Regions from separate parts of the Moorella sp. E308F genome, predicted to be linked through region 4. Evidence: riboswitches for the same ligand, from Rfam matches in the RefSeq annotation. Region 4 holds a riboswitch; each other region holds the start of a gene.
The links. A riboswitch is a leader RNA that binds a small molecule or an ion and turns the genes downstream of it on or off. The one in region 4 is predicted to bind cobalamin.
Positions count from the first base shown of each region.

Region 1: another riboswitch for cobalamin. It lies ahead of E308F_RS00230 (ribonucleoside triphosphate reductase); the one in region 4 lies ahead of E308F_RS04520 (ECF transporter S component).
Region 2: another riboswitch for cobalamin. It lies ahead of E308F_RS10740 (S-layer homology domain-containing protein); the one in region 4 lies ahead of E308F_RS04520 (ECF transporter S component).
Region 3: another riboswitch for cobalamin. It lies ahead of cobU (bifunctional adenosylcobinamide kinase/adenosylcobinamide-phosphate guanylyltransferase); the one in region 4 lies ahead of E308F_RS04520 (ECF transporter S component).

Region 1 is NZ_BJKN01000001.1:32,099-39,948, reverse strand. Features, by position in the region: gene E308F_RS00245 ((Fe-S)-binding protein) at 1-865, opposite strand, end outside; gene E308F_RS00240 (MerR family transcriptional regulator) at 944-1,273, opposite strand; gene E308F_RS00235 (MerR family transcriptional regulator) at 1,496-1,879, shown strand; cobalamin riboswitch at 2,000-2,251, shown strand; gene E308F_RS00230 (ribonucleoside triphosphate reductase) at 2,358-4,475, shown strand; gene E308F_RS00225 (anaerobic ribonucleoside-triphosphate reductase activating protein) at 4,491-5,222, shown strand; gene E308F_RS00220 (FAD-dependent oxidoreductase) at 5,310-7,265, shown strand; gene E308F_RS16065 (hypothetical protein) at 7,352-7,597, opposite strand; gene E308F_RS00215 (metal ABC transporter substrate-binding protein) at 7,623-7,850, shown strand, end outside.
Region 2 is NZ_BJKN01000002.1:844,338-852,187, forward strand. Features, by position in the region: gene E308F_RS10740 (S-layer homology domain-containing protein) at 1-3,344, opposite strand, end outside; cobalamin riboswitch at 3,724-3,890, opposite strand; gene E308F_RS10745 (ATP-binding protein) at 4,010-4,906, opposite strand; gene E308F_RS10750 (ATP-binding protein) at 4,884-5,762, opposite strand; gene E308F_RS10755 (4Fe-4S binding protein) at 5,766-5,936, opposite strand; gene E308F_RS10760 (NifB/NifX family molybdenum-iron cluster-binding protein) at 5,957-6,310, opposite strand; gene E308F_RS10765 (NifB/NifX family molybdenum-iron cluster-binding protein) at 6,304-6,687, opposite strand; gene E308F_RS10770 (DUF5320 domain-containing protein) at 6,821-7,327, opposite strand; gene E308F_RS10775 (hypothetical protein) at 7,588-7,850, shown strand, end outside.
Region 3 is NZ_BJKN01000002.1:275,866-283,715, forward strand. Features, by position in the region: gene E308F_RS07745 (TIGR00282 family metallophosphoesterase) at 1-290, shown strand, start outside; gene E308F_RS07750 (PHP domain-containing protein) at 314-1,159, shown strand; gene E308F_RS07755 (translation initiation factor 2) at 1,207-1,473, shown strand; cobalamin riboswitch at 1,503-1,676, shown strand; gene cobU (bifunctional adenosylcobinamide kinase/adenosylcobinamide-phosphate guanylyltransferase) at 1,756-2,370, shown strand; gene cbiD (cobalt-precorrin-5B (C(1))-methyltransferase CbiD) at 2,389-3,486, shown strand; gene cbiE (precorrin-6y C5,15-methyltransferase (decarboxylating) subunit CbiE) at 3,476-4,138, shown strand; gene cbiT (precorrin-6Y C5,15-methyltransferase (decarboxylating) subunit CbiT) at 4,113-4,721, shown strand; gene cobI (precorrin-2 C(20)-methyltransferase) at 4,734-5,441, shown strand; gene cobM (precorrin-4 C(11)-methyltransferase) at 5,797-6,561, shown strand; gene E308F_RS07790 (cobalt-precorrin 5A hydrolase) at 6,554-7,645, shown strand; gene cobJ (precorrin-3B C(17)-methyltransferase) at 7,645-7,850, shown strand, end outside.
Region 4 is NZ_BJKN01000001.1:892,092-899,941, reverse strand. Features, by position in the region: gene E308F_RS04535 (DUF1616 domain-containing protein) at 1-748, opposite strand, end outside; gene E308F_RS04530 (hypothetical protein) at 848-1,123, opposite strand; cobalamin riboswitch at 1,704-1,903, shown strand; gene E308F_RS04520 (ECF transporter S component) at 2,044-2,598, shown strand; gene E308F_RS04515 (AIR synthase related protein) at 2,595-3,359, shown strand; gene E308F_RS04510 (ATP-dependent Clp protease ATP-binding subunit) at 3,460-5,988, opposite strand; gene E308F_RS04505 (protein arginine kinase) at 6,017-7,069, opposite strand; gene E308F_RS04500 (UvrB/UvrC motif-containing protein) at 7,066-7,575, opposite strand; gene E308F_RS04495 (CtsR family transcriptional regulator) at 7,590-7,850, opposite strand, start outside.

The DNA of each region.
Region 1 (7,850 bases), 860 kb from region 4:
GATAGGTTACCGGTTCGCTGTTGCGGGAGGGGTCAAGGCGGATGCGGCCGTCTTGCAGGTATTCGGCCATGAGCTGGACGATACTGCGCACGCTGAAGGGGAGTTTGTACCCCAGCCACTGCTCCGGCCCCCAGCGAATGGCGCGGAAGGCATGGCCGCACTCGGTCATGATCAACTCCTGGCAGCCCAGGCGCTCCACCTCATCGGCCAGGCGTTGCACCAGGATAGCGCCGGCTTTGTCGTCCCCGGAGAAAAGGGCGTAGTTGGTCGCGTCCCAGTAGCGGCTGGAAAGGGTCCAGCTTTCGCCGGCGGCATGGAACACTTTGGCCGCCGCTAGAATGGAGAGGGGGAAGAACTTCGCTTCCCGCGGGTTGATAACGTACAATATCCTGGCGTCCTTCTTATCAACGGGTATTTCCGCCTCACTGCCGAACTCCGCCTGGAGCTCTTCCTGCATCCAGTCCAGGGTGTCGAGGTAATCCTCCTGGCTGATCCCCATATTATTGCCAGACTCTAGAGCCAGGTCTACCACTTTCTGCAGGTTTACGGGGACGCGGCCTTCTGCCGCCAGTTCCGACCGCATGGCCCGGACCAGGTCGCCCATATTCACGCCCACCGGGCAGTAGACTGTACAGCGGCCGCACATGGTGCAGAGCCAGATCATATCTGACGCCAGGAGCCGGTCTTCCATCCCCAAAAGGAGCAGGCGCACCATTTTACGGGGGTCTACGGGGGCGCCGATGTCGCCGGTAGGGCAGCCGCCGGTGCACACGCCGCAGGCCAGGCAGGTCTGCAGGCTGGCTCCGCCCATGGCCCGGGAGATTTTTGCAAGGCCAGGCGCTTCTGTAGCCAGCAAAATGGACATAAACAACACTCCTGGATAAAATTTAATGAATGGTGCTAGAAGTTAAAAAACGGATATTTCCTTGCCTTGTAACCCTGACTATACTTTCCGGTGGAACTGGTAGCCACAATACCAGTTTTTCTTTTGCCAGCAGGGACGCGCCCCTTCCTTTGGCTCTTCTAAAGGGGTGCTTATGCATTTGCCATCCTGCCAGCAGGGGTAAAAGGCGAGGTAATTAGGGAGGTTTGCGAGCCGGCAATGTTTGCCATCAAGGAGGCGTTTAATAAACATTAACCGTTGTAAGTCCAGTTCCGAATAGCAGCGCCGGCCGTTTTTCCTCATGGGAACAACCAGTCCCTTTCGTTCCCAGCGACGCAGGCGGTGGGGAGAAATATCTAAGACCTGGATAACCATACCGATGGGATACACCGGCCTTCTTCGCCCCGCTTACTATTGATCTTACTTATATCATATTTGTTGAACAAACCCATGTCAATAAACTTATAAAAAATCTTACAACAAAGTTATTTAGATATAGCAAAATTATGTTTTCAGATAGGAGAAAAGCGATACTTGATCTGGGATGATAAGTTAACGTAAAATAAAACTGCCAATAATTTATAAACTGATTGTTAAGCGAGGCGGCTTTTAATGCCTGAACAAATGTTATATACCATCAGCGTGGTCGCCGATTTACTGGGCATACAGCCGGGCACCCTGCGGGTCTGGGAAAGACATAAACTCATCCAGCCCGCACGCAAGAACGGGCGGCGCCTTTACTCAAATAATGACTTGAAACGGCTGCGCTTCATTCAAAAGCTCATCGATAAAGGCTTCAATTTAAACTCCATCAAACACTACCTGGCCTTCTATCCTTGCTGGTTATACGAGGACTGCCCGGCCTGCTCCCGGAAGACTGAACGCATAGGGTGCGCCAAGCCATGCTGGAAGGAGGAAGGGACTTACTGCCAGATCTCCTTTGACGATCCCTCCCTTTGTAATACCTGCCCCCATAGAAAACAGGAAACAAAGTAATTCCAGCAAGGAAAAATAGCCCCAGGTGAATAAAAACAGTGCTTAACCGGGGGATGAGAAGGTTATATAGCGGCAGGATTTTGCCTCATCTTTGTCGAAGATTACTGTGTTGAACATTACCAGAAAAGGATTCTCGCGGGTGCCAGGGAAGCCGGTGCAAGTCCGGCGCGGTGCCGCCACTGTGAGGGGGAGTACCTGCTAAAGGAGCCACTGGTCCAGCACTCAGCAAGATATTTACAGCTACGGGTTAATTTCTTATAGTATTAAGAAGTACCCGGAGTAGTGCATCTAAAGGAGCTGAGTGCTGGACTGGGAAGGCAGCAGGGAGCGTTGAACCCGAGCCAGGAGACCTGCCCGTGAGATTTCACCGTTAAACCACGGCCATGGTGAAGGTGAGGTAAGGGAGGATTTACCCCAGCTACGCAGGCGTGGTTGGGGTTTTTCATTCAGGCAGGCGAAAGGAGATTTAAATTTTATCATGATACCCAAGAAGATCATCAAGCGCGACGGCCGGGTAGTGGACTTTGACGAGGAGAGGATAATCAATGCTATTTACAAAGCGGCCCAGGCTGTCGGGGGCCAGGACCGCCGCCAGGCCAGCCAGCTGGCCAACCAGGTGACGGCCCTTCTGGCGGAAAAATTTGCCGACAGGCTGCCTACCGTCGAAGACGTGCAGGACCTGGTGGAAAAAGTATTGATTGAGAATGGCCATGCCCGGACGGCCAAGGCTTATATCCTTTACCGGCAACAACATGCGGAATGGCGGGATTTCCGCCACCTTCTGGTCAACGTGCAGGAAATGGTCCAGGGCTACCTGGACGGCCAGGACTGGCGGATTAATGAGAACAGCAACATGAATTATTCCCTCCAGGGCCTCAACAACCATATCATCGCCGCCGTCAGTTCCAGGTATTGGCTGGAAAAGGTCTACCCGCCGGCTATCCGCGAGGCCCATGAAAGGGGCGATATCCATATCCACGACCTGGGGTTGTTGGCGCCCTATTGCTGTGGCTGGGACCTGGCCGATTTACTGGAAAGCGGCTTTGCCGGCGTGGGGCAGAAGGTAGAAAGCGCGCCGCCCAGGCATTTCCGGACGGCCCTGGGGCAGATAGCCAATTTCTTTTATACTTTGCAGGGAGAAGCTGCCGGTGCCCAGGCCTTTTCCAACTTCGATACTTACCTCGCCCCTTTTATCCGTTACGACGGCCTGGACTACCGGGAAGTCAAGCAGGCCCTGCAGGAATTCATCTTTAACCTCAATGTACCCACCAGGGTGGGATTCCAGACGCCCTTTGTCAACCTGACCATGGATGTGGTTGTGCCGCAGATTTTAGCTAACGAGCCGGTGATTATCGGCGGCGAGCGCAGGAAAGAATGTTACGGCGACTTCCAGCAGGAGATGGACTGGCTGAATACGGCCTTCTGCGAGGTGATGATGGAGGGAGACGCCCGGGGCCGCATTTTTACCTTCCCCATACCTACCTACAATATCACACCGGATTTTCCCTGGGAAAGCCCGGTGGTAGAAAAAATCCTGGCCATGACGGCCAAATACGGCATCCCCTACTTCGCCAATTTTATCAATTCCGATTTAAAGCCCGAAGACGTGCGGAGTATGTGCTGTCGCCTGCGTCTGGATAACCGGGAACTCAAGAAACGCGGCGGCGGTCTCTTTGGGGCCAACCCCCTCACCGGGTCGATAGGTGTAGTCACCATAAATTTGCCCCGACTGGGTTATCTTTCTAAAACGAAGGAAGAATTTTTCACCGGCCTCAAAGCGAAGATGGACCTGGCAAAAGAGAGCTTGCTTCTCAAACGCAATATCCTGGAAAAATTTACTGAGCAAGGGCTTTATCCTTACTCCCGGTTCTATTTGCGGCAGGTTAAAGAACGCTTCGGCAGGTACTGGGAGAACCATTTTAACACCATCGGTATCGTGGGCATGCACGAGGCCCTCCTGAATTTTATAGGGAAAGGTATTAATACCCGCGAGGGAAGGGGTCTGGCTTTAGAAATCCTGGACTTCATGCGTTCTGTCCTGGCCACCTACCAGGTAGAAACCGGCCAGCTCTTCAACCTGGAAGCCACGCCGGCGGAGGGGACGTCCTACCGTCTGGCGCGGCTGGACAAACGCAATTATCCCGACATCTTCACTTCCGGAACAGAGGAGCCGTATTATACCAATTCCACCCATCTGCCGGTCGGCTACACCGACGACGTGTTTACCGCCCTGGAGCACCAGGACGAGCTGCAGCTAAAATATACCGGAGGTACGGTCTTTCACGCCTACCTGGGGGAAAGGGTGACAGATACAGCAACCTGCCGGCGTTTTCTGCAGACGGTGATGGATAATTTCCGCCTGCCGTATTTCACCATTACTCCTACCTTCAGCATCTGCCCCGAGCACGGATATCTTTCCGGCGAGCAGTGGACATGCCCGGCCTGCGGCCGGGAAACGGAGGTCTGGAGCCGGATCGTCGGCTATTACCGGCCGGTGAAGAACTGGAATAAAGGCAAGCAGGAGGAGTTCCGGGAGCGGCGTGGCTTCCGTCCTGTCTCCTGCGACGACGAACAAACACGCCAGGCGGCAGTTTAGGAAAGGCTGGATAATATGACGGCCATTGCCTGTTTTAAGGAAATGATCCCTATCGCCATTAGAGGCATCCAGCAAACGAGCCTGGTGGACTTCCCCTGCGAGGTTTGCACTACCGTCTTTTTGGGCGGGTGCAATTTCCGCTGCCCTTGGTGCCACAATGCCGACCTGGTGCTGCGCCCTGCTACTTTGCCGGAAGTCAGCCCGGCGGAGGTTTTAAACCTGTTGCTTCGGCGCCGCTCCTGGGTGCAGGCCGTTTGTATAACCGGGGGTGAGCCAACCCTGGCGCCGGGCCTGGAGGAATTTATCCGGTCACTGAAATCCCACGGTTTTAAAGTCAAACTGGATACCAACGGTTCACAGCCTGATGTTATAGCCAGGCTGCTGGCCGGTGACCTCCTGGACTATGTGGCCATGGACATAAAAGCGCCGCCGGAGAAGTATGACCTTTTAACCGGCACCAGGGCGAACCTGGAGGCTGTAAAGGAAAGTATTGCTCTCATTAAAAACAGCCGGGTTGCTTATGAATTTCGTACCACGGTAGTTCCCGGCCTGTTAATGGAGGAAGATTTCCTGGCCATAGGCCGGCTGCTGCGTGGAGCACGGCGTTACGTACTACAGCAGTACCAGCCCGCCGGAACGTTACTGGATGCAGATTTCCAGGCGCTCCGGCCTTATCCAGGGGCAACCTTGCAGAGCATGGCGCAAAAATTGCATCCATTTATTCACAAGGTAGATGTTAGAAATTAGAACTAAACGGGAAAAATAATTGACAATAGCTTCTACCTTAAGTTATAGTAGATAGTAGTAACAATCACAAAGTAGGGTGGGAGTAATATGACATACTTTCCAAACCTTTTTTCGGAAGGTAAAATAGGAAACCTGGTAATCCGGAACCGCATTGTCATGCCACCGATGGCCACAAATCTTGCCAATGAGGACGGATCAGTAAGCCAGAGGCTTATTGACTATTACGTAGCACGTGCGAGGGGTGGGGTAGGACTTATAATCTTAGAAAATGTACAGATAGATTACCCCCGGGGCAAAAATATTGCTTGTCAGTTGCGGCTCGATGATGATAAGTACATGACCGGATTTTTTGAGCTGGCAGAAGCTGTCCACAACTATGGTGCTAAAATCTTTATGCAGATACACCATGCTGGTCGTCAGACCACTCCTGGTATAACAGAGGGGCTTCAACCGGTAGCTCCCTCTCCGGTTCCTTGTTCATTTCTTGGTACTCAACCGCGGGAGCTTACAATCAACGAAATCGAAGAGTTAATCCAGAAATTCGTTAATACGGCTGTGAGAGCTAAAGGAGCCATGTTTGACGGGATAGAACTGCATGGCGCCCATGGGTATCTTATTGGACAGTTCATGTCACCGCGGACAAACCGGCGAGTCGACAAATATGGCGGTAGCTTTGAGAGAAGGATGCGCTTCCCGTTGGAGATAATCAGAAGGATTAAGGAAGCTGTGGGAGAAGACTACCCGATCAGTTTCCGCTTCAGCGCTGACGAATTTGTCGAGGACGGCAATACTTTAGAAGAGGGCAAACAAATAGCTAAGATGCTAGAGGATGCAGGCGTCCATGTATTACATGTAAGTTCGGGCATATATGAATCAATGCCTACACTTCTGGAGACTTCGAGGTTCGAACAGGGATGGCGAGTATATCTGGCAGAAGAAATCAAGAAGGTAGTCAGTATCCCGGTAATTACAGTGGGCGTGATTCGTGAACCGGAGTTTGCTGAAAAAGTCATTGCTGAAGGAAGAGCGGATTTTGTAGCTATTGGTCGTGGCTTGATCGCTGATCCGGAATGGGCTCAGAAAGCTAAAGAGGGACGGCACAATGAGATACGAAAGTGTATTTCTTGCAACATTGGGTGTATAGGCGGTCGAGTGTTCCATAATCTCCGCCTCCGTTGTACGGTTAACCCAGTGACGGGCCACGAGGGTGTATACAGTGAGATTAAGCAAGCCCCTGTAAAGAAGAAAGTGGTAGTTGTCGGTGGAGGCCCGGCAGGTATGCAGGCAGCTATTACGGCAGCCAAACGAGGTCACCAGGTTATCCTCTATGAAAAAAGGGAACAACTGGGGGGGCAGCTGGGGATTGCTTCGGCGGCGCCAGGGAAAGCTAAAATTAATTGGTTCCGTGATTGGCTTGAGGCGGAGCTTTCAAGGGCGGGCGTAGAAATCAGAAGCGGTGTTGCTGCCGAGGCTGAGACTATTGCAGCGCTTTCCCCGGACTATGTGATCCTTGCTACGGGGTCTGAACCTGTAGTACCCAGGATTAAAGGTGCGGAGAGTGAAAGTACGTTTGTCGTCCAGGCATGGGATGTACTTGCCGGGAAGCTATCTTTCGAAAAAGATGAAGAAGTTGTTGTCGTTGGTGGGGGATTAGTAGGTTGCGAAACTGCCCATTATCTGGCTGAAAAAGGAGCCAAAGTTACTGTGGTTGAAATGTTACCCGATGTAGCTATAGATATGGAGCCGATCAGCCGCTTTGATATAATGCAGCAACTCACCAGGCTCGGTATCACAATAAGGACAAGCAATATGGTTACTGAGATCACTCCTGAAGGTGTATCTGTAGTTGGTAAAGAAGGAAAACAGGACTTCATACGCGGCCGTAGGGTTGTATTAGCTATTGGACAGTCACCTGTAGGAAAAGAACTTAATAAAGCTTTGGAGGATAAAGGTATTCCTGTAAGAGTGATTGGAGACGCTGGGAATGTTGGTAAAATCATTGATGCGGTTTCCAGCGGTTTCCAGGCAGCCTGGCAAGTATAGTCTTTATTCACGTATAGTTAAAGCCTCGCATAGAGAGATAAAACCTCTTATGCGAGGCATTTTTTGATTCACCCGGTACTGGGGCATTAAACGTTTTTCACCGGCGGTGCCGTGACGGCGGGGGCATCAGCACAAATGAGGGAAAGGGCCGTTTTTTGCTGTTCAGAAGCCTCCAAAGGAGGAATTTTTAAACCAGTGACGAATATAACTAACGGGTAAATTACCTGGCAGGTAGCCAGGGTAAAAAGAGAACCATGGAGGTTCTTCGCCGGCGCGGAGCTGCTTCCATGGTTTTTTGTTTGCCAGGAATAGGCTCCGGGCCAGAACTGCATTCCAAAGTTTTGGGAGGTCGATATTATGTTTTCCTCAAGAAATATGGCTCGTTTCATGGCCAATATCGTTTTACTGTTCCTTTTGCTATTTGTTGTTACTGGTTGTAATTCCCGGCAGACGAGTAATAAGCTTAAGGTAGTAACCGGCACCTCTCTTTTGATGACTGCTGTGCAGGAAGTAGGTAAGGACAAGGTGGAAGTAAAGAATATTATCCCGCCGGCTTCCTGCCCCGGACACTTCGACATCAAGCCT
Region 2 (7,850 bases), on a different contig from region 4:
GTCACCGCCCGGCCCGGCTCGAAGCGGCTGCTGTCCACCCCAGCCACAATGCCAGCCCCGGCCAGGGTTTCAATGGTATCCTTCGCCCAGGCAAACGAATTATTAGTTACATCCTCAAAAGATTTCCTGGCTTCCTTTGCAAACACGGCATAGTCGGAGAAGTGGTTTATCCGGGCCAAGATTAAGCCTTTAGACATGTCGACCACGGCCGGTATAGCTACCCACTGGCCTTTTGTCTTATCGTACCAGGCCAGGGCCAGGTTTTCCGGTTTGGCCAGGGGCGGCAAGGCAATTTTTAAGTTTAAGGTCACCGGTATGTTGAAGGTAGTTCCGTCGGGTCCAAAATTGTAAATTGCCGATATTTGCTGGTAGCCTGCCGGCGGAGGAGCCTGGGCGGCATTACCCCCGTTATTTCCAGCGCTCGCAACAACAGTATTCTTCTTAATGGTAATCTCTAAATCGTTTTGTAATGCCTCGGCTGGTATGGACAGGGCTATTTCTTCTTTAGCATCAGTTATGATTGCTCCCGCTGAAGCGGTGACCTTCTGGGCCAGATCAATTTGGTTTTGGGCCAGTTCTTTTCTCAGGGCGGCAATTTCAGCACGGCTCATGGCTTTTTCGCCGCCAGTGACTACCACGGCTTTTTTAACTTCGCTTAAAGGAGCGATCTGGAAGGTACCCTCTGTTAATTCCAGCAACTGGTTAATTTTCGCTAATGCATCCACGGCAACTTGGGGGGCCTGTAGGGCTACTGGGAGTTTTTTATTTTGCTCCTTTAGATCGGCCGGTACAGACATAGCCGTCGAGGCAGATGTGCTGCTTTTTACCAGACTTTCCCACACTGGTCCCGAAGAGCTCCAGTCCGTACTGTACCACCAGATGATCTGGTCGCCCTCCTGGATCGCTTTCTGGGAAGCGCCCACTATGGGTACGCTGCCGTTGACTTTGTACATCCACCCGTTCATACCACTGTTGGCCTGGCCGGCGATGCTTTTAACAAAGCCGTTATCGTCGACGTAGGAAAGACCGGTGGCGTCCAGGGCTCCCAGGGCCGTCAGGCCCCACCTGCCGTTTTTGCTCACCATGACCGAGCCGGGCCCATAAAGGAGCTCGCCGTTCATGCCTACTACGGCAATGTCGACGATGCAGTAATCACGATCCGGAGTGGATGAGGTGGGTAAGGTAATATTGAGAATGGCCGTCGCCGTCAGGCCGTTATAAATAGCCTTTACCACCGTCTGGCCGGTATTGAGGGCAGTGACCAGGCCGTAGTCGCTGTCAGAAACACTAGCGATGCTGGTATCGCCCACCGACCAGACGGCCTCGTTGGTCACGTCGCTCCTCGTGCCGTCAAAATAAGCCAGTACGGCCTTAAACTGCTGCTTGCCGTTGAGATTGAGGCTGGCAGCAGCAGGTTGAACAAGAAGGCCCAGGGAAGTTCTGGGGTCGATTGTTCCAGCCAGGATAAGATAAGTATAAAGGGCCTCGCTGGCGTCCAAAACATTTCTATATGCACCAAAGCTACCATCATCGTTCAAGGCTTTGAGCATCATGTAGGATACCGGCGATAACCCCGTAGGGCTTCGCCAGCTCAAAAGATCATGTCCCAGCCTTTTCAGGGTAATAATCACTTCGGTGGTATCTACTACCGGATCTTCGGCCCAAGACTCGGTGCGATAATACACGCTGCCGTCAGGCTGCAGCCACTTCTTTAAATAGGCCAGGCCCTTATCGATGGCGCTCTGGATTTGCGGGTCATTTTGTTGATAACCTGGCAGATAAGTCAAGGCCCGGATCGCCTGGGCGGTAGACATAAAGTCGGGGTAAAAAGTGTTACCCACCGCCTCTCCCCAGGCGCCATAAGTGGCCTCGGCCACGCTTTGCTTGCCCAGGATGTAATCGTGGGCATAAACATCATTGATTAAGGTTATCTGGCCCGCTTCCCCCAGAGCAATATAGGCCCACATGTCGCTGTAAACGCTGTTGTCAAAACCGTTAGGAGAATGCCGTTCCTTTAAAAGATTTGCCAGCTTATTTACCCGTACTGTATCACCCCATCTATTTAAGGCCAACAAGCATTGGGCTATAGTTTTCGTTCTTGATCTTTTCACCCATGGAGAACTGCTGCCGGCATAATCATTATACGTTTTACCTAAAGATTTTAAGGCAATCAGGGTTTCGGCCGTAGAAAAGGTACTATCCCACTGGGCCGGGATAGCGCCAGTGTCTACGTCCTGGATATCTTTAAGGTAAGCCAGGCCCTCCTGGATGGTTTTATAAACGTCGCTACCTTCTACCTTCGCCCCGTCAAAGTAGCTGAGGGCCGTAAGCACCTGGGCCGTTAAATCCGGTTCCTCCGCGGTATAACCGCTCCATGCCGCTCCGGCTGGCTGCCCCCAGGCGTTTTTATGTTCATGTTTAAACCCATTAAGGTAGTTCAAGGCATACACCTGGTCAATGACACTAAGCCTGCCTGCTTTGCCAAGGGCGGTTAAAACTGTAACATCGTCATAAATGCTGTTGCCAAAATAAATCGTTCCATTAGTAGTCTTTTGTTTAGCAATAATGGCGTCGGCTAGCATATTAATGTAACTTGAAGTCGGATCTACGGCATAAAGGGCGGTTAATTCTTTCGCCAGATAGACGGCATCCAGTACGGAGGGATTGCTGGCAGCAGCCTCGGCAGAGGCAATAACGACATTTTTCAAAGATTTACCATTATAGACCCACCCGCCTCCAGAAAGGTCTTCACCGGCGTTGACCAGAGCTTCTACGCAGCGATAATCAAAGTTCCAACCGTTGACCTCATAAGTTAAACTGCCATTCTGGTAACGATTTTTAAAATAAGAAACTGCCTTGCTAATGCTGTCCTGGACCTGGTTATAAACAGGATCATTAACCGGCAAATCAGGTTTTACCAGCGCCAGGGCCTGCAGCGGTGCCTTGGTGCCATAATCATTGGCCAAAGGGCCAAAGCTACCGTCGGCATTCTGGGTCGCCATAATGTAAGTAATTAAACTATTATTATTGCCAAGTAAGTCGGCCAGTTTTTCGATGCTGCTTTTTAACGTTTCCTCATTCTTGGTCCATTTTACTTTATCTTCTAGATTTTCTCCCGCCAGGGTAAGTATGTAGGCCGTGTAGCCGTCAATCTTCTCCCCGGCCTGGTAGCGGTCGTTAATAAATTTTATGGCTTTGGCGGCCAGTTCTTGGGCAGTATAGGCAACGGCCTGATCCGCGGCCATAGCCTTGTCCGGGACAACAAAAGGTACAAGAAAGCTGAAAAGAAGGCAAACCGTTGTTGCCAGGGATATAAAACGCCTGTTGAACCTCTTATAGGACATTCCTGCCACCTTGCCTTTCATAAAATTTAGCCAGAGAATCAAAAGGGTCTTAACGGGTGTCACACCTTTACGACGTGCTCCAGACCCAGCACCTGTCTGCTTGCAAAAATGAAAAAGACGGCCTCATGCTAACACCTCCCTGCAATACTCCCCGGGTGGGTTAGAATAGGCCGTCCATCTACCGTTCCCGGCGCATCGTGAACATCCAGTTGTTGTCCCTTGTTGGAAGCTCCTTGCCGGGCCGGCTGGCAGCATTTAAGCCGGCCCCTCGGGGCCAGGCGCCTACCCTGATAAAATTAAAACCCCTGCTCCAAAGAAATCAGGGGTTATGCCGTTTCCCCATCCTGCGTAGGGAGCACCAGCTACTTCGGCAAGCACCAGGTCTCCTGGCTCGGGTTCACCGTTCCCCCACGCCTTCCCAGCCCGCACTCAGCCTAAAGAAGTTAACCCGTTACAAAAACGTACTGAGTAGCGGTCCAGTGGCCTGATGCGGGGTCACTCCCCCTTACAGTGGCGCGACCGCGCCGGATTTGCACCGGCTTCCCTTGATGCCTGCACCGTTATTCATTTTTCTTTATATAACCATTCTACAGATACTACCAGAATCCTCCCGGCAAGAACTTTTTTATTTGCCCCATATTTATTTGCCCCATAAAGTCCTCTTACTACTTTCCTATCCTTGCCAATTGTACCATCAAGCTATCCCACATGGCTTTGACGGCATTTGCTGCCGCCCCGTGGGAACAGGCCGTAAGCGGCACGGCATTTACCAAGGCCCTGGCCACGTCGGCATCGAAAGGTATTTTACCGGCTATGGTAAGGCCCTGCTCATAACAATAAGCTTCAATCTCCCGGCTTTTCTCAGGGGCCAGGTCATATTTGTTAATACAAACGGCCACCGGTACTTTAAAGTGGCCGGCCAGCTTCACCACCCGTTCCAGGTCGTGCCAGCCGGCTACCGTCGGTTCCGTCACCACCAGGGCCAGGGTTACCCCGCTCAGGGAGGATATGACCGGGCAGCCGATGCCGGGCGGGCCGTCGGTAATGATCAGCCGGGCCTTATTTTCCTCCGCCAGCCGCCGCGCTTCCTGGCGTACCTTCGTCACCAGCTTGCCGGAATTGTCCTCGGCCAGGCCTAGCTGGGCATGTACAAGAGGGCCGTGAGGTGTTTCTGAAATATACCAGTACCCGGCTAGGTTGGGTTTCATGGTAATGGCCCCTGCCGGGCACGTCAAGGTGCAGACCCCGCAGCCTTCACATGATAGAGAATCCACCTGAAAAACGGAGCCCCTTGACCCGTTATCTGCCTTCGTGATAGCGCCAAACCGGCAAACTTCGATACAGCGGCCGCACCCGGTGCAACGCCCGGCATCAGTAACCGCTTTGTTGGAGCCGTAAAATTCATTGACGCTCTCCACCTCCGGCCGCAGGAGCAGGTGCAGGTCGGCAGCGTCAACGTCACAGTCGGCCAGGACTTTATCCTCCGCCAGGGCTGCCAGGGCAGCAACGATAGAAGTTTTACCGGTACCGCCCTTACCGCTAATTACCAGCAGCTCTTGCATGTTGTGACACCAGCCTCTCTATCTCCTGCCAGAGGCCGACAAAAGGCGGTACCCAGTCGGGATAATCTTCCACCAGGCATCTCCCTCTGGCATAGGTGGCAGCATATCTTTTGTCAAAGGGGATTTTCAGAAGGACCGGAATCTTTTCCTGGCGGCAATAACGCTCCACCCGCAGGTCACCCAGGGTGGAACGATTGATAACCACCGCAAAAGGAATACCCAGTTCTCGCACCATGCCGACTGCGAGCTTGAGATCATTAAGGCCGAAAGGAGTGGGCTCCGTAACCAGCAGGCAAAAATCGCTGCCCTTCAAGGCAGCTACTACCGGGCAGGAAGTACCCGGCGGGGCGTCTATAAGGGTGAGCCCTTCTTTGTGGGCGAGCCTTTTGACCGCTCTGATCACCGGGGGTGCCAGGGGCACGCCCACATCAATCTTGCCGTGGACAAAATCAATCTTGCCGGCCTGGCCCCTGGCTACCGCCCCGATACGATAAGGTTTCTCTGTAATTGCACCCTGGGGACACACAATGGCGCAGCCGCCGCAGCCGTGGCACATTTCCGGAAAAGTAATAACCTTACCCCCGGCGACGGCCAGGGCGTGAAAAGCGCAAACTTCGCTGCACTTGCCGCAGCCGTTACATTTGGTATTGTCCACTTCCGGGACCGGCAGGGTCACTTCCTCTTCTTCCTGGAATACCGGATGCAGGAAGAGATGGGCATTGGGCTCTTCTACATCGCAGTCGAGTACCTGCACCGGTATTTTCCTGGCCAGGGCCAGGGCCAGGTTGGTAACAATGGTCGTTTTCCCCGTGCCCCCTTTGCCGCTGGCCACAGTGACAAGCATTCCCTTCACCACACTTTAATCAAGACTGAGAGCATTATTCGGGCACTCATCAACGCAGGCGCCGCACTCCAGGCACTCGTCGGCATTAATAGTCGCTACTTCTTCAACGGTAATGGCTTCTACCGGACAAACCTCGACGCAGCTGCCACAGCCGGTGCACTTATCTTCATCAACCCTGGCTGCCATGTTACTCTCCTCCGTTTATTTTAATGATTGCAGCCATCATGGTCATGGCTGCAGGTACTGCCGGTACTCTTGAGATTACCGCTCAGGTAAGCATTCACTGCCGCCTCTACGGGGCCGGAAGCACCGCTTATTACTTCAATGCCCCGCTCACCGAACAATTCCACGGCGCGGGCGCCGATGCCGCCGACAATAACGCAGTGAACACCTAAATTTGCCAGATAACCCGGTAAGAAGCCAGGCTGATGCCCGGGATTGGCAATAACTTCTTTACTTATTACTTTCCCGTCTTCAACGGTAAACAGGCTGTACTGGGAACAATGGCCAAAATGCTCGGCTACCATTTTTCCCTCGGTTGCTACGGCGATCTTCACCATCTGTTACCTCCCCGACCCATACCAAAATGAGACCCTACGTTAGCCTGGGAAAATAGCGTGGCCTCTCCGGCCTGCCACTGCTGCAACGCCGCCTGGACCGTCGGTGCTGTAGTTGAGTAAACCTTAACTCCGGCACCCTGCAAAACCCGCAGGGCATTGGGCCCAACATTTCCGGTAAGGACAACCTCCACACCCCGGTTGACCATGGCCTGGGCTGTAGCCACTCCCGCCCCGCCGCCGGCGGCCATGTTATCGTTGGCTACGGCCTCAAAGGTATTCCTTGCTGTATCGGCAATAACAAAATACTGGCAGCGACCGAAACGGGGGTCCACCGCTGCCGCCGCATCTTTACCCTGGGCCGTAATAGCCACTTTCATTAATTTCGCCCCCTTCTATAATGGTCATTTGTCCAATAGCATTATATAGTTATTTTGACCTTATGTCAATAAAATATTAAACAAAAAGAGCCGGGATGTAAATTTATGACCCGGCCCCGCATTTTGGGTTTACCTACAGGTCCTCATTTTCCGGATCGCGGGCCTTATCTTGCCGCTCTTCCTGCTGTAAAGCCTTCAGCTGTTCTTTGACCGCTTTGAGCTGGCCTTCAAGCACGGCCGCCTGCTGCTTTAAAAATTCCACATCAGGCGCCGCGCCCTGGGGCGGTAAGGCACCGGGAAAGGGTGCGCCCCACCAGCCACCGGGAAACCAGCCATAAGACGGCGGGGAAAAACCCCAGGCCCACCTGCGGCCCAGGCCCAGGCCTAAGCCCCGGCCGCGACCCAGCCCAAAACCCAGGCCCCGTCCAAAGCCGAAAGCAGGATTCATAAAGCCCGGTACGGGGAAACCGTTACAAAAGCCGGCTCCGCGGCCGGTGCGTGGCCCGAGACCCCACGGACCGGTCCTGTCACCACGTGGCATTTTTACACCCCCTTTCGGTCTTATGTTCATTATTAGTATAAGTCTATTATGGCCATTTGTCAATAATAATATGCCATAAATAAAAAACCCGGAGGCCATCTCCAGGGTGCGATGATTACAGTTAACCCAGCGGTATGATTACCGGGATGTTTCTCATTTTTGCCATCACCACCGGTACGCCGTAAACATGGGCGATGTTATGCGGCGTCATCTTTTCCATTCCACTACAGGCGAAAACCTTACAGTATTTCAGTAAAATGAATGCTAAACTTGACTAATATTGTTATTAACCCCATGGGCAAATTTAGTAATAAAGGGTATAATATAAATATATGTCTTGGGGAAGGAAGGGAGATATTTTGACGCTCCAGGAAACGTCCCGCTCACCGGAACCACAACGCAAAGCCGACATCAGCATAAAATTATCGGAATTTGAGATCCCTCCCATGCAGGACATTTTACTCGTTGGTAAAAGAGCCCCTATTGGTCCCGAAGCCGTCAGGCGGATGGTTGATGCAGTCTCGCCGGAACAATATGAGATTGTTCGCCTCAATCACGAAGTTTTTGAAGCTGTAGTAGTTAAAAAATCTCTTTTAAGGCTCCTACCCAAAGAAAAACTTTT
Region 3 (7,850 bases), on a different contig from region 4:
ACGGACTGGTAAGTGCGGTCATCGGGACCCATACCCATATCCAGACGGCCGATGCCCGCGTCCTGCCCCAGGGGACGGCCTATATCACCGATGTAGGCATGACCGGCCCCAGGGATTCGGTCCTGGGGGTAAAAACAGAACTTGTCGTTAAAAAATTTCTTACCCAGCTGCCGGTGCGGTTTGAAGTCGCCGGTGGCGTTATTCAGCTGGAAGCCGTGCTGGTAGATATTGATCCCGCTACCGGCCGGGCAATGGCTATCCAGAGGTTGCAGCACTACGGCACGGCGTAAATTAACCATTGGACAAGATATCTATGCAGCTAGCTGATTTACATACCCATACTACGAGTTCCGACGGTCTGCTTTCACCCCCAGAACTAATCAGGCTGGCAAAGGCCAAAGGTTTAACGACCCTTGGTGTCACCGATCATGATACGGTAGCCGGCCTGGCAGAAGCCCTGGCTGCCGGCAGCAGTTACGGCGTGACGGTCATTCCTGGGGTCGAGCTGAGCACCGAGTGGGAAGATAAAGAAATTCATATTCTGGGTTATTACCTTGATTGGCAAAAGGAAAATTTGCTGGCCTTCCTGGAAACTATGCGCCAGGCGCGTTACCGGCGCACGGCCCGGATGGTCGCCAGATTACAAGAGCTGGGTTATGATATCAGCATGGGCGAGGTCGAGCAGGAACTCAGGGGCGAGGCCGTGGGCCGTCCCCATATCGCAGCCGTTCTGGTCCGTAAGGGATATGCCCCCTCTGTGGAGGCGGCCTTCAAAACCCTGCTGGCACGGGGCCGGCCTGCTTATGTCCCGCGGGAAAAAGTTGAACCTGGCCGGGCGGTGGAGGTAATATTAAAGGCTGGCGGAGTGCCGGTCCTGGCCCACCCGGGCTTAAGCCCGGCTGATGCCCTTCTTCCGGCCCTTGTTGATGGCGGCTTACAGGGTATCGAAGCCTATTATCCTCTCCACGATGCCGCTGCCACCAGGCGTTACCTGGAATTTGCCTCCCGGTATGACCTGGTGGTAACCGGCGGGTCAGATTTCCACGGCATGGTTGACAACAGCCATGCCGACCTGGGGACCTGCCGGGTGGGCACAGCGGAACTGGAGCAATTACAGAGGCGAGCGGAAAAGATTAAAGCTCAAGCGACTAAGGTTTGATTTCCAGGCATATACTTTAGCAAACTAATAATGAGGGGGTGGGGCCGTTGGCTGGCAATGAGGCAGCTGGCCTTTACCGGCGTATCCAGGAGCTGGAAAGTAAGGTAGAACAATTACGGGTCAGCCGGCGTGTCTTGCTACGCCTGATAGAAAAAAGTGAAGCCGAAAAGTGGGAGATGGTAAATCGCCTGCGCCAGGAAAAGGAAAAGCTCCAGCTCCGCAACCGGCGCTATGCCCGGGCTATCTGGGAAAAGAATAAAGAGCTGGCTATGATCACAAATAAGTTGCAGGGCATATCGTTACCCAGGGCTTGACTGATAGGAGGGAGCGATTTATACTATAATTAACTTAATAGGGAACAGGTGCCTGAAAGGTTAAAAGGGAATCAGGTGTAAATCCTGAGCGGTCGCGCCACTGTAACCGGGGAGCCTGCTTCAAGGCCACTGGTATTATACCGGGAAGGCGAAGCCAGGCAAGGAGCCGGAGCCAGGAAACCTGCCTGTTCATTTCACCCTCGCGTTAAGGGGCCTAAAGTTAGGTGATGTGACTCCAGCTGCTTCGTGGGGGCTGGAGTTTTTATTTTAGGAGGCCATTCTATGGGGTACGGGTCGTTAATCATGGTAACCGGGGGGGCCAGGAGTGGCAAAAGCCGCCTGGCTGAAGAACTGGCTGCTGCCGGAGGCGAAAAAGTAGTCTACCTGGCCACGGCGACCGTGGACGATGCCGAAATGGCGGCCCGGGTGGACATGCACCGGCGCCGACGACCGGCTGCATGGCTGACGGTGGAAGCTCCCCTGGCCGTCACGGAAGCCGTGGCCCGGGAAGGGCGGCGTGCCGGTACCATCCTCCTGGACAGCCTGGGCATGTGGCTCAGCAACCTTTTGAGCCAGGAGGCGGCTGGAGCAGGAGACAGCTGGGAAAAAAGTACGGCGGCTGTAGAAGCCATCATGGTCAAAGTGAGGGAACTGGCGGCCGTAGCCCGGCAGGTACCGGCGCGGGTAATTATTGTTACTGAAGAAGCGGGAATGGGGCTCATTCCTCCCTATCCCCTGGGCCGGGTTTTCCGGGACCTGCTGGGCCTGGCCAACCAGGAGATTGCTCGCCGGGCCGACCAGGTCTACCTGGTGGTGGCCGGCCTGCCCCTGGTTTTAAAGGATAATAAGGCTAATGAAGAAAGGTTGTTGGGAGGAACTTCTCCGAAAATACAATAAAAACTGGAGGAGAAATCGTTGCAGAGGGAGTTACGGCGGGGTTATACCACAGGTACCTGTGCGGCTGCTGCGGCGAGGGCGGCGGCCATAGCTTTATGGCAGAAACAACTGGTGCGGGAGGTTACCCTTACCCTGCCGCGGGGGGAAAAGGTAACCCTGCCGGTTACCGTGCACCAGGGTCCGGGCTGGGCCGAGGCCGTGGTGGTCAAAGACGCCGGCGATGACCCTGACGTTACCCACGGGGCTGCCATCCACGTCCGCGCCCGGCAATCCGGCCGGGGGTTGACTTTGCGCGGCGGACCCGGCGTCGGGACAGTAACCCGTCCCGGCCTGGCTATACCGCCGGGGGAACCGGCCATTAATCCCGTTCCCCGGCAAATGATCGCCGCGGCAGTTGCCGATGTAACCCCGCCCGGCCAGGGCCTGGAGCTGGAAATCAGCATCCCCGGGGGGGAAGAGCTGGCCCGGCGGACCCTCAACCCCCGCCTGGGGATTGAGGGCGGCCTTTCGATCCTGGGCACTACCGGTTTTGTCGAACCCATGTCCGAAGAGGCCTACCGTACTTCCCTGATACCGCAAATAGACGTCGCCCTGGCTGCCGGCTGGGAGACCCTCATCCTGACCCCCGGCCGCCTGGGGCAGCGCCAGGCCGAAGAACGCTATCACCTGCCGGCTGCGGCCATTGTTCTGACCAGCAACTTTATCGGCTACATGTTGGAGGCCTGCGCCGGGCGGGGGGTGAAGCGGGTGCTCCTGTGGGGGCACGGCGGCAAGCTCATCAAGGTGGTGGGAGGCATCTTTTATACCCACAGCCGCCTGGCCGACGCCCGCCAGGAAATCCTGGCCGCCTGGGCCGCGGCGCGGGGGGCATCCCCGGAAGCCGTGCGGCAGCTTTTAGAGGTAACTACAGTGGAAGCTGCCCAGGAAATTATCCATAGCCACGGTCTGGGGCGAGAGTTCTGGGACACCCTGGCGGCCCGGGCCAGCCGGCGGGCCGAGGACTTTGTCCGTGGTGAGCTCACCGTAGGTACGGTTTTGCTCAACCTGCAGGGAGAAATTATGGGCCGGGATGCGGTGGCCCGGCAGATACTGGAGGCGTGGGGCCATGGGAGCTGATGGCCGGTGGCTGACCGTCATCGGGGTTGGACCAGGCAGCCCGGAATACATAACGCCGGCGGCCCGGCGGGCAGCGGCGGCGGCCGAAGTCCTTATCGGCGGCCCCCGGGCTTTGAACCTTTTTCAAGATTTAGAACGCGAGAAAAGGGTTATCACGGGCGACCTGGAGGGGTTACGCTCCTGCCTGTTGCAGATACGCGGCCGCCCTACGGCTATCCTGGTATCCGGGGATCCCGGCTTTTACAGCCTCCTCGCGTGGCTCAAGCGCCAGTTTCCCGGCGAAAAAATCAACGTTATCCCCGGCATCAGTTCCGTTCAGCTGGCTTTTGCCCGCCTGGGGCAGGGCTGGGAAGATGCCGTTTTCTTAAGCTGCCACGGACGCTCCCTGGAGGTTCTGGAACCGTACCTGCCCCGGCTGGCGGCCGGGCAAGCGAGGCTGGCTATACTCACCGGCGGGGCCAACACCCCGGCAGTTATAGGTAAATACCTGTCCGACCACGGCCTGGCCGGTATCAAGCTGTGGGTGGGGATCGACCTGGGCAGCAACCAGGAGCAGACGGCCTGGCTGACGGCAGCCGAACTGGCCCGGCAGCATTTGACCAGGCCCGGGGTGGTGATAGCCGGTTATGAACCGGATTCACTGGCCCTATAGTACGCCCGGGATACCTGACCATTACTTTAACCGCAGCCAGGTCCCCCTGACGAAAGAGGAAGTCCGGGTCCTAACCCTGGCCAAAGCCCGTTTGGGACCGGGTATGACCGTTTACGATATTGGCTCCGGAACCGGGAGCCTGGCCGTTGAAGCGGCCAGGCTGGTGGCTCCGGGACAGGTCCTGGCCGTAGAGGTAAACCCGGAGGCCTGCACCTTGATCCGGGAGAATGTAAAACGTTTTGGCCTGGATAATGTCCAGGTGGTGGCCGGCAGGGCCCCGGCGGCCCTGGAGGGTCTGCCGCCGCCGGACCGGGTTTTCATCGGAGGCAGCGGCGGGCACCTGGAAGAGATTTTACGGGTCTGCCATGAAGCTTTGCGGCCGGGAGGAATTATCGTCCTCAATGCCATCACCGTCGAGACCTTGAGTACGGCCCTGGCCTTCGGCTATCAGCGGGGCTACCAGGTAGAGGCCCTGGCTGCCAACTTGGCCCGCCTGGAACCGGCCGGCCGCTACCACATCTGGCGGGCCCTGAATCCCGTATATATAGTGCAGCTGGTGAAGCAATTGCGCCGTGACGAATAGGAGGCAGGAGTGGTGAGTGGAACCCTCTATGGCCTGGGGGTTGGACCGGGAGACCCGGACCTGTTAACCCTGAAGGCTAAAGCCATTTTAGAACAGGTACCGGTCCTGGCGGTACCGGTTTCCCAGCGTGGCGAGGAAAGCCTGGCCCTGCAGGTGGTCCGGCCTTTTCTCCGGCCTGAGCAGAAGATACTAAATCTTTTCATGCCTATGACCCATGACCTGGCTTACCTGGAACGTTCCTGGGATGCAGCGGCGGCAGAACTTTTGAAAAACCTTTCAGCAGGCCAGGATATCGCCTTCCTGACTCTGGGGGATGCTTCCCTTTACAGCACCTATAGCTACTTAATGCAACGCTTGCAAAAACTCAACCCGGATTTAAAGATTGTTACCGTTCCCGGGATCACTTCCTTTGCTGCGGCTGCTGCCAGTTTGAATGTTCCCCTGGCGGTAGGGGACGAACCTCTGGCCATCATCCCGGCCCTCAAGGACCCGGCTAACTTAAAGGAATACCTCTCCCTTTTTCCCAATCTCGTCTTAATGAAAGTCGCCCGCCATTATGACGCCATCGTTACCGTGCTGGAAGAGGCGGGCGTGGCCGGGCAGTCGTTCCTGGCCAGCCGCTGCGGCCAGGCCGGGGAGAGCTTCAGCCGGGACCTGGTAGCCGAAAAGGGTAAGAAACAGGATTATTTGTCATTAATTATAGTCAAAGGCACCCCATGAAGGGTGATTGTTAGCAGACAGGAGATAGAAAAGCTTCGGCGGCGATTATAGGTGGGGATATGTCCCGGAGCCGCGAATAGTGGAGCGCCGGTAACAGGACAGGCGAGGTGAGGTAACCGTTGCCGCCGCCGAGGACGCCTGAGCGTGCCCTGGCGAGGAATACAGAGTGACCTCATAGAAGGATTCAGGCCAGCGGAGCAGGAAGCCTTTTCATTGGCAATCCGCAGGCGGCGAGCAACGGTCCGAACCGAGCCGTAGTCCTGTCGGCGCGTAACTCCTGAGCGGCGAAGGGACATATCCCCACTAGAAGGCACCATTTTTAGCAGAACGTTATTTTTGGAGGAGCAGAGCAGGCATGAAGGTTTATTTTGTCGGGGCCGGGCCGGGAGACCCGGAGCTGATTACCGTCAAGGGGCGCCGCCTTTTAGAGGAAGCCGGGGTCATTATCTATGCCGGCTCCCTGGTGAACCCGGAAATTTTAAAGTATGCGCCGCCGGGAGCCAAGCTGTATAACAGCGCTTCCCTCACCCTGGAAGAAGTCCTGGCCATCATGCAGGAGGCGGTAGCCAGGGGCGAAAAGGTGGTCCGCCTGCATACGGGCGATCCTTCCCTGTACGGGGCCATCCAGGAGCAGATGGACGCCCTGGAGGGTCTGGGTATACCTTATGAGATCGTGCCCGGCGTCAGCTCCTTTGCAGCGGCGGCAGCAGCCGTCAGGAGGGAATTTACCCTGCCGGGAATAAGCCAGACGGTGATCCTCACCCGGCGGGCCGGCCGCACCCCGGTGCCCGCCGGGGAAAGTCTGCCCGATTTAAGCCGCCACCGCGCCAGCCTGTGCCTTTTCCTCAGCAGCCAGGACCTGGCGGCGGCAGCGGCCGAGCTGGCCCGTGGATATGGGGAAAATACCCCGGCGGCAGTAGTCTACAAGGCCTCCTGGCCGGAAGAAAAGATTATCCATGGTACGCTGGGGGATATTGCCGCTAGAAGCAGGGAGGCGGGCATTGACCGGACGGCCCTGCTCCTGGTCGGCGATTTCCTGGCCGGCAGCTACCAGCGCTCCTTACTGTACAACCCGGCCTTCAGCCACGGCTACCGCGAGGCTAAGACACCCCATGACTGAAGGACAGGGAATAGCCATTGTCACCCTGACCCGGCCCGGTTTCCAGACGGCCCTGCAGCTGGCCCGTTCTTTACCGGCGGGGACTACGATCTTCATCCCGGCCGGCCTGGTTCCAAGGGCAGGGGCCGGTGAAGGGGACCCGTTCAAAGTAGTGCCGTATGCGGGGCCTTTATCCCCGTTCCTGGGGCGGATTTTTCACCAGTACCGCGGGTTAATCCTTATTATGGCTGCCGGCATTGCCGTGCGGGCTTTGAGCCCCCACCTTGTTTCCAAAAAAGCAGATCCGGCCGTGGTGGTGGTGGACGTGGGGGGTAAATACGCCATCAGCCTCCTTTCCGGCCACCTGGGCGGGGCCAATGAACTGGCCCGCAGGGTGGCGGCGCTGCTGGGCGGCCAGGCGGTTATTACCACCGCCAGCGAAGTGCAGGGGCTGCCCCCCCTGGACCTGGTGGCCCGGGAGTTGAACATGAGTGTCTGGCCGGCAGCCGCCTTTACCAGGGTGATGGCGGCCCTGGTCAACGGTGAGCCAGTCGATTTGCTGGTAGAAAAGCCTTTACTTAAGTCCCTGGAGGAGGCCCTGCCCGCCTTAAGGCCCCGTCTCCTTGGGGCCTGTCCAGCAGGAGGGGAAGACAGGGCCGGAATTATGGTTACCTGGCGGCGCCTGCCCCTGCCGGGCCCGCGTTGGGTTTACTGGCGACCCATGGTGATCAGCGCCGGTATCGGCTGCCGCCGCGGCGTATCTGCCGGTACCATCCTCTACGCCCTGGGCCTGGCCCTGCGGGAAGCGGGCCTCAGCCGCCGGAGTCTAGCAGCCCTGGCCAGCGTTGATTTCAAGGGCGGGGAACCGGGCTTGCAGATGGCAGCCGCCCGCCTTGGTGTAAAGCTTCTTACCTTTACGCCCCGCCAGCTGACGGACTGCCTGGAACGTCAACCCCATTTGCATCGTTCGGAAAGGGTTAGGCGGTACGTTGGCATCCCCGGCGTTTGCGAGCCGGCGGCAATCCTGGCTGCAGGAGAGGGGGAATTGATATGTCCCAAAAGGAGTTACCGGGGAGTGACAGTAGCCCTGGCCCGGGGGAGATAATGGTCGTCGGCCTGGGCCCGGGCCGGGAGGAAGAAATGACGCCCCGCGCCCGGCAGGCCCTGGCCCGGGCGGAAGTAATCGTCGGTTACCGCACGTATATTGATTTAATAGCCTCCCTGACGGCCGGGCGGGAGGTAGTGGTTACCGGCATGACGGGGGAAGTAGCCCGGTGCCGGGAAGCCGTCGCCCGGGCTGCTGCCGGGGC
Region 4 (7,850 bases):
CGGCCCGGCGGGGGGTAAAGGCGAGGGGTTCTTCCCATTTCTCCTCATGGTTTAACACCAGGGGGCCGAGCTGCACCAGGTCGTCCGTCCCCTGGCGCACCGTCACCCTGTACTCCACCCGGGCGTACTCGTGGTTGACGATGCCTAAAATGACCCGGCCGCTCTCACCCAGGGTGAGCCGGCGCGGGTAGCCTTCCGCGTTGCCGGAAGGCCCGAGGATGTAAAATTCCGTGAAGCGCTCCCCCACTTTGGGCGTCTTGACGACGTAGACGATGCTGCCCACGGCAAAGATTATGGCCGCAATGAGGACAATGGAGAGGACCCGATCCAGGGGTGTGAGGGCGCGCCAGGCCGGGGGCTTGAGCTCCAGGGCGATGGTAAAACGCTCCTCCGGGGGCAGCCGCCGGCGGCGGGTGAGGCCCAGGGCGGAGAGGCCCAGGATCCAGATTAACAGGGAAATAAGGATGGGGTAGAGGCGGATGCCCCAGGGGGTGTAGTTGAGGCCCAGCCCGATGAGGGGTACGACGGCGATGCTCAGGCCAAAGCTCAATGCTATCCTCTCGATGCCGTCCAGGTCCCCCTGCCGGGGAAAAAGGGCCGCTATCAGGCAATAGCCCGGCAAAAAGAGGACAAAGGGCAGCCCCAGGGCGACCCGCAGGGGCTGGGGACCGCCCAGGAGGATGATTAGGGCCAGGACCAGGGCCATGGCGTCGAGGTAGACGAGCTCTTTCCAGGTATGCAAGCGCAAAAAAATTCCCCCAAAAAAATACCACCGTTCCTTGCGGTCCGGTGGCGAGCCCCCAATCCGGGCTCATGGCGTTTTACCACCATCGCTTTAATGGCTGCTTTAAAGGACGGCCATCACCCTTACCAGGACTATAAACCCGAAGCCAATGAGCAAGGGGATGATGCCCACGGTCAAAGCGCGGCTAAGGGGTCGTACCCACGGGTAAAGGGTTGTGGCCGCACCTTCACCCGTACCCTCGACGCTGACGCCGGCATCCAGCAGTTCCTTGGCGATCAGGAAGGCAATCAAGCAGAGGACAGCAGCCAGGCCCAGTCCGGCGGCCATGGTGGAGCTGGCAATGGTGGTAACGGTGGTGCTTGTAACCGTAGAGATCAACGGCAACACCTCCCCTTTTTATTTACCGGCCGGGCGCTCCCTCCCCGGCCAAATGTATTTTTTCGTCATAAAAAGGAAAAATCCTCCTTTACCCTGTTAAATTTCGTTAGCAAATCGAGTAGGAGGGGGCGGCTAGCCCCCGTCCTCTCACACCACCGGACATGCGGGTCCGCATCCGGCGGTTCACCAAGCTTGACGAAGATAAGAATAGCGTTCGGTTAAGCTCATGAGGCCCTGGGATTGCCAGGCGGGGCACAGCCGAGGAAGAGGAAGCCGGCCTGGATCTTTCCCAGCACGGCGAAAGCGCCTATCCCGACACCGGCCTGGCAGCCCTGAAGTTAGCAGAGGGTAAACGGGTTACCGCCCCGGGAGAACTGGCGGTAAATTGGATGGTGAGCTAGGGTAACCCGGCCGGAACCGGTCTTTTCCGCCAGGAATAGACGGACAACACAGCCCCGTGGCGGCCCGGTAATCGAACACGGTGCGGCTACCTCCCCCGGAAAGTCTTTCCCGGGCTTACTTTCGGAAAACAGGGCTTGCCAAAAGCACGGTGGTAGATTATATTAATAATTGACAACCATATATGAAAAAATGGACAGGTGCCCCCGGGAGGGGGAGAATAGGGAAGTCCGGTAACCGCCTTTTCAGGCGGCGATCCGGCGCGGTCCCGCCACTGTGAGCGTGGAGTTGGCGATATAACGCCACTGGGATAGTTCCCGGGAAGGCATCGCCAAACGAGGAAGCGCGAGCCAGGAGACCTGCCTGTCCATGTGACCTCTCACCTTCGCCAGGAAAGGGGAGAAGCAACCGGGGATGATGGTAAAGTCCCCAGCCGGAAGACGGCTGGGGACTTTTTTGTTACGGGTGGCCCGGCCCCATTTCACCCCTGACAAAGTCTTCTTTAGAAAGGAGAAGCAAACATGGCAAAACCGGAACTTTCCTCCCCGGCCGTTAAGGCAAGCCGCTGGACGGCCAGACGCCTGGCGACCCTGGCCATGCTCATCGCCCTGTCAACTGTGGGCGCCAATCTAAAAATACCCAGCATCACCGGCACCCCGGCCTTCGATTCTTTTCCCGGCTTTCTCGGCGCCCTCATCCTGGGTCCCGCCGACGGGGCCCTGATAGCTTCCCTGGGGCACCTGCTCACCGCCTTTACCGCCGGGTTCCCCCTCACCCCGCCCCTCCACCTGGTAATCGCCGCCGGAATGGCCGCCGTCGTCGCCCTTTTTGCCCTTTTCTACCGCTTTTCCCCCTGGCTGGGGATAGCAGCGGGAATAGCCCTCAACGGCCTGTTACTCCCGGCGCTGTTCATCCCCCTGCCGGGGTTCGGCAAAGCATTCTTCCTGGCCATGGTGGTGCCCTTATTAATCGCTTCCGCCCTGAACATCGTCCTGGCCGCGACGGCCTTCACCAGTCTGCGCCGGGTATATCCCGCCAGCTATGCCGCCGGCCGGGGGAAAGGTGAAGGTAAATGACCCCGGCCACCCTTTCCCCCCGCCGCTACCGTGATTTGACCATCCTGGACCTGGAGGCGCAAAGATCCCTGGTGATCGCCTGCGACTCCGCCGGGGCCATCGGCCCCAAGGAAGCCGACGTGGTGCGGGTGCCGGGATACGTCCTGGGTCGCTTCACCGCCAGGGTAGCCTTGATGGAAGTCCTGGCGGTAGGCGCCTGGCCGGTCTGCATCGTCAACACCCTCTCCGTGGAACCGGAACCTACAGGTGCGGCCATCCGGGAGGGCGTAGCCGACGAGGTCCGCTCGCTGGGTATCGATCCGGAGAAAGCCCTCACCGGCAGCAGCGAAAAAAACGTCCCCACTATCCAGTCCGGGATAGGGATCACCGTCATCGGCCTGGCGGCTACCGCAGAGCTGCTAATAGGGCGCCTGGCTGCCGGCGACGCCCTGGCCCTTTTCGGGCGGCCCAAGGTCGGAACCGAGGTCTTCCTCGACGATCCGGAAATCGCAGACCTGCAAACCGTACGCCTGCTCCTCGACCAGCCGGGCATCCGGGAAATCGTTCCCGTCGGTTCCAGGGGCATCTTGGCCGAGGCCCGGGATCTGGCCGCTTTATACAGGCTGCAGATCAACTGGCGGCCGGGCTTACCGGAGCTGGACTTGCACAAATCGGCCGGCCCCGCCACCTGCATCCTCGCCGCCGGCGAGCGGGCCGCCCTAGAGGCTGCAGGGCTCCGGGCGGGAAAACCCTTCTGCCTCCTGGGGACCCTGGAAAATTAGAACTGTCCCCTGGCGGTGGAAATAAGTAAATTGCTCGTTACAGCAAAAGAAAAAGCACCCGTTGCGCGCGGGTGCTTGTAGAGGTCTATCCCGTCCCGGACTAGGCCGCCTTTTCCAGGACAATCTTGCCGTCCCGGGCGACGGCCCGGACCTTGTCGCCGGGGACGATTTTCCCGGCCAGCATCTCGTCGGAGAGCTGGTCTTCGATGAGGGTCTGGATGGCACGCCGCAGGGGACGAGCGCCGAAGGCTTCGTCGAAGCCTTCTTTGATGAGGATTTCTTTGGCTTCATCCGTCACTTCTACGGAAAGCTTATTCTCCTCCAGGCGGCGGTTCATATCGGCCAGCATCAAGTCGACTATCTTTTTGATATCATCCCTGGACAGGGCATGGAAGACGATCAGCTCGTCGATGCGGTTCAGGAACTCGGGCCGGAAGGTCCGCCGCAGCTCTTCCATAATGTGCTTCTTCATTTTGTCGTAAGAATCGGCCGCCACTTCGCTGGTGGAAGCTTTAAAGCCCAGGCTCTCCCGCTTGATGGTGCTGGCGCCGATATTGGAGGTCATGATAATCACCGTGTTGCGGAAGTCCACGGTGCGGCCCTTGGCGTCCGTGAGCCTGCCGTCGTCCAGGACCTGCAGCAGCACGTTAAAGATGTCCGGGTGGGCCTTTTCGATCTCGTCAAAGAGGACCACGCTGTAGGGCCGGCGCCGGACGGCCTCCGTCAGCTGGCCGCTCTCCTCGTAGCCGACGTAACCGGGCGGGGCGCCCACCAGCCGAGAGACGGTGTGCTTCTCCATGTACTCGGACATGTCGAAGCGGATCATGGCGTCCTCGTCGCCGAAGAGGGCCTCGGCCAGGGCCCGGGCCAGCTCGGTCTTGCCGACGCCGGTGGGGCCGAGGAAGATGAAAGAGCCGATGGGCCGCTTGGGGTCTTTGAGGCCCGCCCGGGCGCGGCGCACGGCCCGGGCAACGGCGTGGACGGCCTCATCCTGGCCGATGACCCGCTGGTGCAGGACATCCTCCAGGTGGAGGAGCCGCTCGCTTTCCTCCTGGGCCAGCTGGGTGACCGGGATTCCCGTCCAGCTGGAAACAATCTGGGCGATGTCCTCCGGCGTCACCACGGACTTCTCCAGGCCCTTTTCCTTCTGCCACTCGCCCTTTTTGGCTTCTAACTCCTCTTTTATTTTCTTTTCTTCGTCCCTTAAGGCCGCCGCCTTTTCAAACTCCTGGGCATGGACGGCCGCCGCCTTTTCCTTCTCCAGTTCTTCCAGGCGTGCTTCCAGCTTTTTCACGTCGTCGGGAGCCGTGTAGACTTTGAGACGCACCCGGGAAGCAGCCTCGTCAACCAGGTCGATGGCTTTATCCGGCAGGTAGCGGTCGGTGATGTAGCGGTCGGAAAGCCTGGCCGCCGCCTCCAGGGCCGCATCGGAAATCTTCACCCGGTGGTGGGCCTCATAGCGGTCCCGCAGGCCCTTCAGGATGGCTATGGTTTCCTCCACCGTGGGCTCGCCGACCATAACGGCCTGGAAACGGCGCTCCAGGGCTGCGTCCCGCTCGATGTGTTTGCGGTACTCGTCAATGGTGGTAGCACCGATGGTCTGCAGTTCGCCCCGGGCCAGGGCAGGCTTTAAGATGTTGGCAGCGTCGATGGCCCCCTCGGCGGCCCCGGCGCCGATGAGGGTATGCAGCTCGTCGATAAAGAGGATGACGTTGCCGGCGTCGCGGACTTCGTCCATAACCCGCTTGAAGCGTTCTTCAAACTCGCCCCGGTACTTGGTGCCGGCCACCATACCGGACATATCCAGGGCCACCACCCGTTTGTCCCGCAGGACTTCCGGTACCTGGTTCTGGACTATCTTCTGGGCCAGGCCTTCAACGATGGCCGTCTTGCCCACGCCGGGATCGCCGATTAAAACGGGGTTGTTTTTCGTCCGGCGGCTTAGAATCTGGATGACGCGTTCAATTTCTTTTTCCCGGCCGATGACCGGGTCCAGCTTGTCTTCCCGGGCCAGGCGGGTGAGGTCCCGGCTGAACTGGTCCAGGGTGGGCGTCTGACCCGGCCGCTGCGGCTGCATTTTGACCGCCCCGGGGGCGCCCATGGGCTGGAAGGCCCCTCCTCCGGGGAACCCGCTCATGCCGAAGGGCAGGCTGCCGAAAACCAGGGTCCAGCCGCCGGCCTGGGGCTGCCCGCCGGCACCCCCCAGCAGGGCGATGACCTGCTGGCGGATTTTCTCGGGGCTCAAGCCCAGCCCGCCCAGCACCTGGGCCGCCAGGCCTTCGCCTTCTTCCAGCAGGCCTAAGAGGATATGTTCTGTGCCTACATAGTTTACGCCCTGGCGCCGCGCTTCTTCATTGGCCAGCTCCAGGACCCTTTTCGCCCGCGGTGTCAGGCCGATTTCCCCACCGGCAGGGGCTTCCCCCGGCCGGATAATTTTACGCACTTCCTCACGTACAGCTTTCACATTCACTCCCAAACTGGCCAGGGCGCGGGCGGCGACGCTGTCGCCTTCCCGCAAGATACCCAGCAGGATATGTTCGGTCCCAATGGCCGGGTGATGCAAGGCCCTGGCTTCTTCCTGGGCCAGGCGCAAGACCCGGTTGGCCCTTTCGGTAAAACGTGGTGACATGATTACTCCACCTCCTGTAGGTTTTCTGCTAGCCTGCTAAAAATTCCCGTACCATGGCCGCCCGGCGCACATCGCGCTCAAAGGGCGTCATTTCTTTCCCGGCGGTAAACTGCAGGTAAGCCGGCTGGATGCGCACCATGAGCTGGTTTATTAGCCGCTGGTCGATGCCGCGTAAAATTTTCATTTCCACTCCCAGGCGGACATCTGAAAGCAGCTGCAGGGCTTCCTGGGAGCTCAAGACGCGGGCGTTGGTCAGGACACCGTAGGCCCGGCCCACGCGGTCTTCCAGCTGCCAGCGGTTTTGCTTGCGCAGCAATTCCCTGGCTTCCCTTTCCTGATCGGCCAGCCGCACAGTTACCGCCGAAAGGTTGTTGATAATCTCTTCTTCAGAACGTCCCAGGGTGATTTGATTGGAAACCTGGAAGATATTGCCCTGGGCTTCCGTGCCCTCGCCGTAGAGGCCCCTGACCGTCACTCCCACCTTGGTCAGGGCCGTCAATACCTGCCCGGCCTGCTTGGTCAACACCAGGGCCGGCAGGTGCAGCATGGTGGAAGCCCTTAAGCCCGTACCGACATTGGTAGGACAGGCGGTAAGGTAGCCCCTTTCCTGGTCAAAGGCAAAGTCCAGCTCGTTTTCCAGGGCATCGTCGGCGGCGTCGGCCAGGCGCCAGGCTTCATGGAGCATCAGGGCCGGCAAAAGGCACTGCAGGCGCAGGTGGTCTTCTTCATTGACCATGATGCTGATGGCCTCATCATCCCGTAAAACTACGGCCTTTTCTCCCTTACCTTCCGCCAGGTCCGGGCTGATGAGGTGTTTCTCCACTAGTATCTGCCGCTCTACCGGCGACAATTCTCGCAAGGTCTGGAGCTTTAATTCACCCACGGCCTGGAAGACCCCCGGCGCCCGGATGGCCTGGCTCACCTGGCGGATAACCTTCACTTCCTGGGCTTCGTTCATCAAATTGGGAAAGGGCATCCCCTTCAGGTTACGAGCCAGCCGGATGCGGCTGGAAATGACGATGTCGGCCTGGGGACCGGACCCTTCCATCCATTTGCTGCTGCGCTCTAAATTCAGACTCATTGCCCGACCCCCTGTTCTCCCAGGCGATTTTCTAAATCGCGAATGCGGTCCCGGACCTGGGCGGCCTTTTCAAATTCTTCCTGCTCGACCAGCCGCTGCAGCTGCGCCCGCAATTTTTCAATCTCCCGGCGCACCCGTAAATTGCCGCCGGCCCGGCGGGGTACTTTGCCGCGGTGCTGGCTGCTGCCCTGGATGCGCCGGATGAGGGGATCCAGGCGCGCGGCCAGGTAATGGTAACAGTCCGGGCATCCCAGCCGCCCCGTCTGGTGGAACTGCTCGTAGCTCAGGCCGCACTCGCGGCAGCGTTCCACTGCCGGCGGGGCTTTGACCTCCAGGCCGGGGTCATAATCCAGCAGCCCGGCTAAAAATTTGGGAATGGAAAAGTCGAGCTGGGGCTGCATTTCCCGGGCACACTCCTGGCAGAGATAAAGCTCCGTCTTATCGCCGTTGATAATCCTGGTAACGTGGACACTGGCCGGCCTCTCCTGGCATCGTTCACAAAGCATTTTCTAGCCCCCTTTTATCCTGCGCCAGGGAAATCATCGCGCATTAAGGTTAAAATTACAGCCTTCATAATGCAGGCCCGTACCTGGTCGCGCCTGGGTAGTTCCAGGGGTAAAGCCTGGCGGTTGATGGCTGCCGTCAGGAGCAGCTGCTCCCGCCGGGTTAACAACCCCTCCTCCCCCAGGCGCTCCAGCAGCTCCACGGCTGCCTCCTGAGAGAGGTATTCACCAAGGGCTTCGTGCACCCAATCTTTTAGCCGCTCCTCGGCATTTAGGGG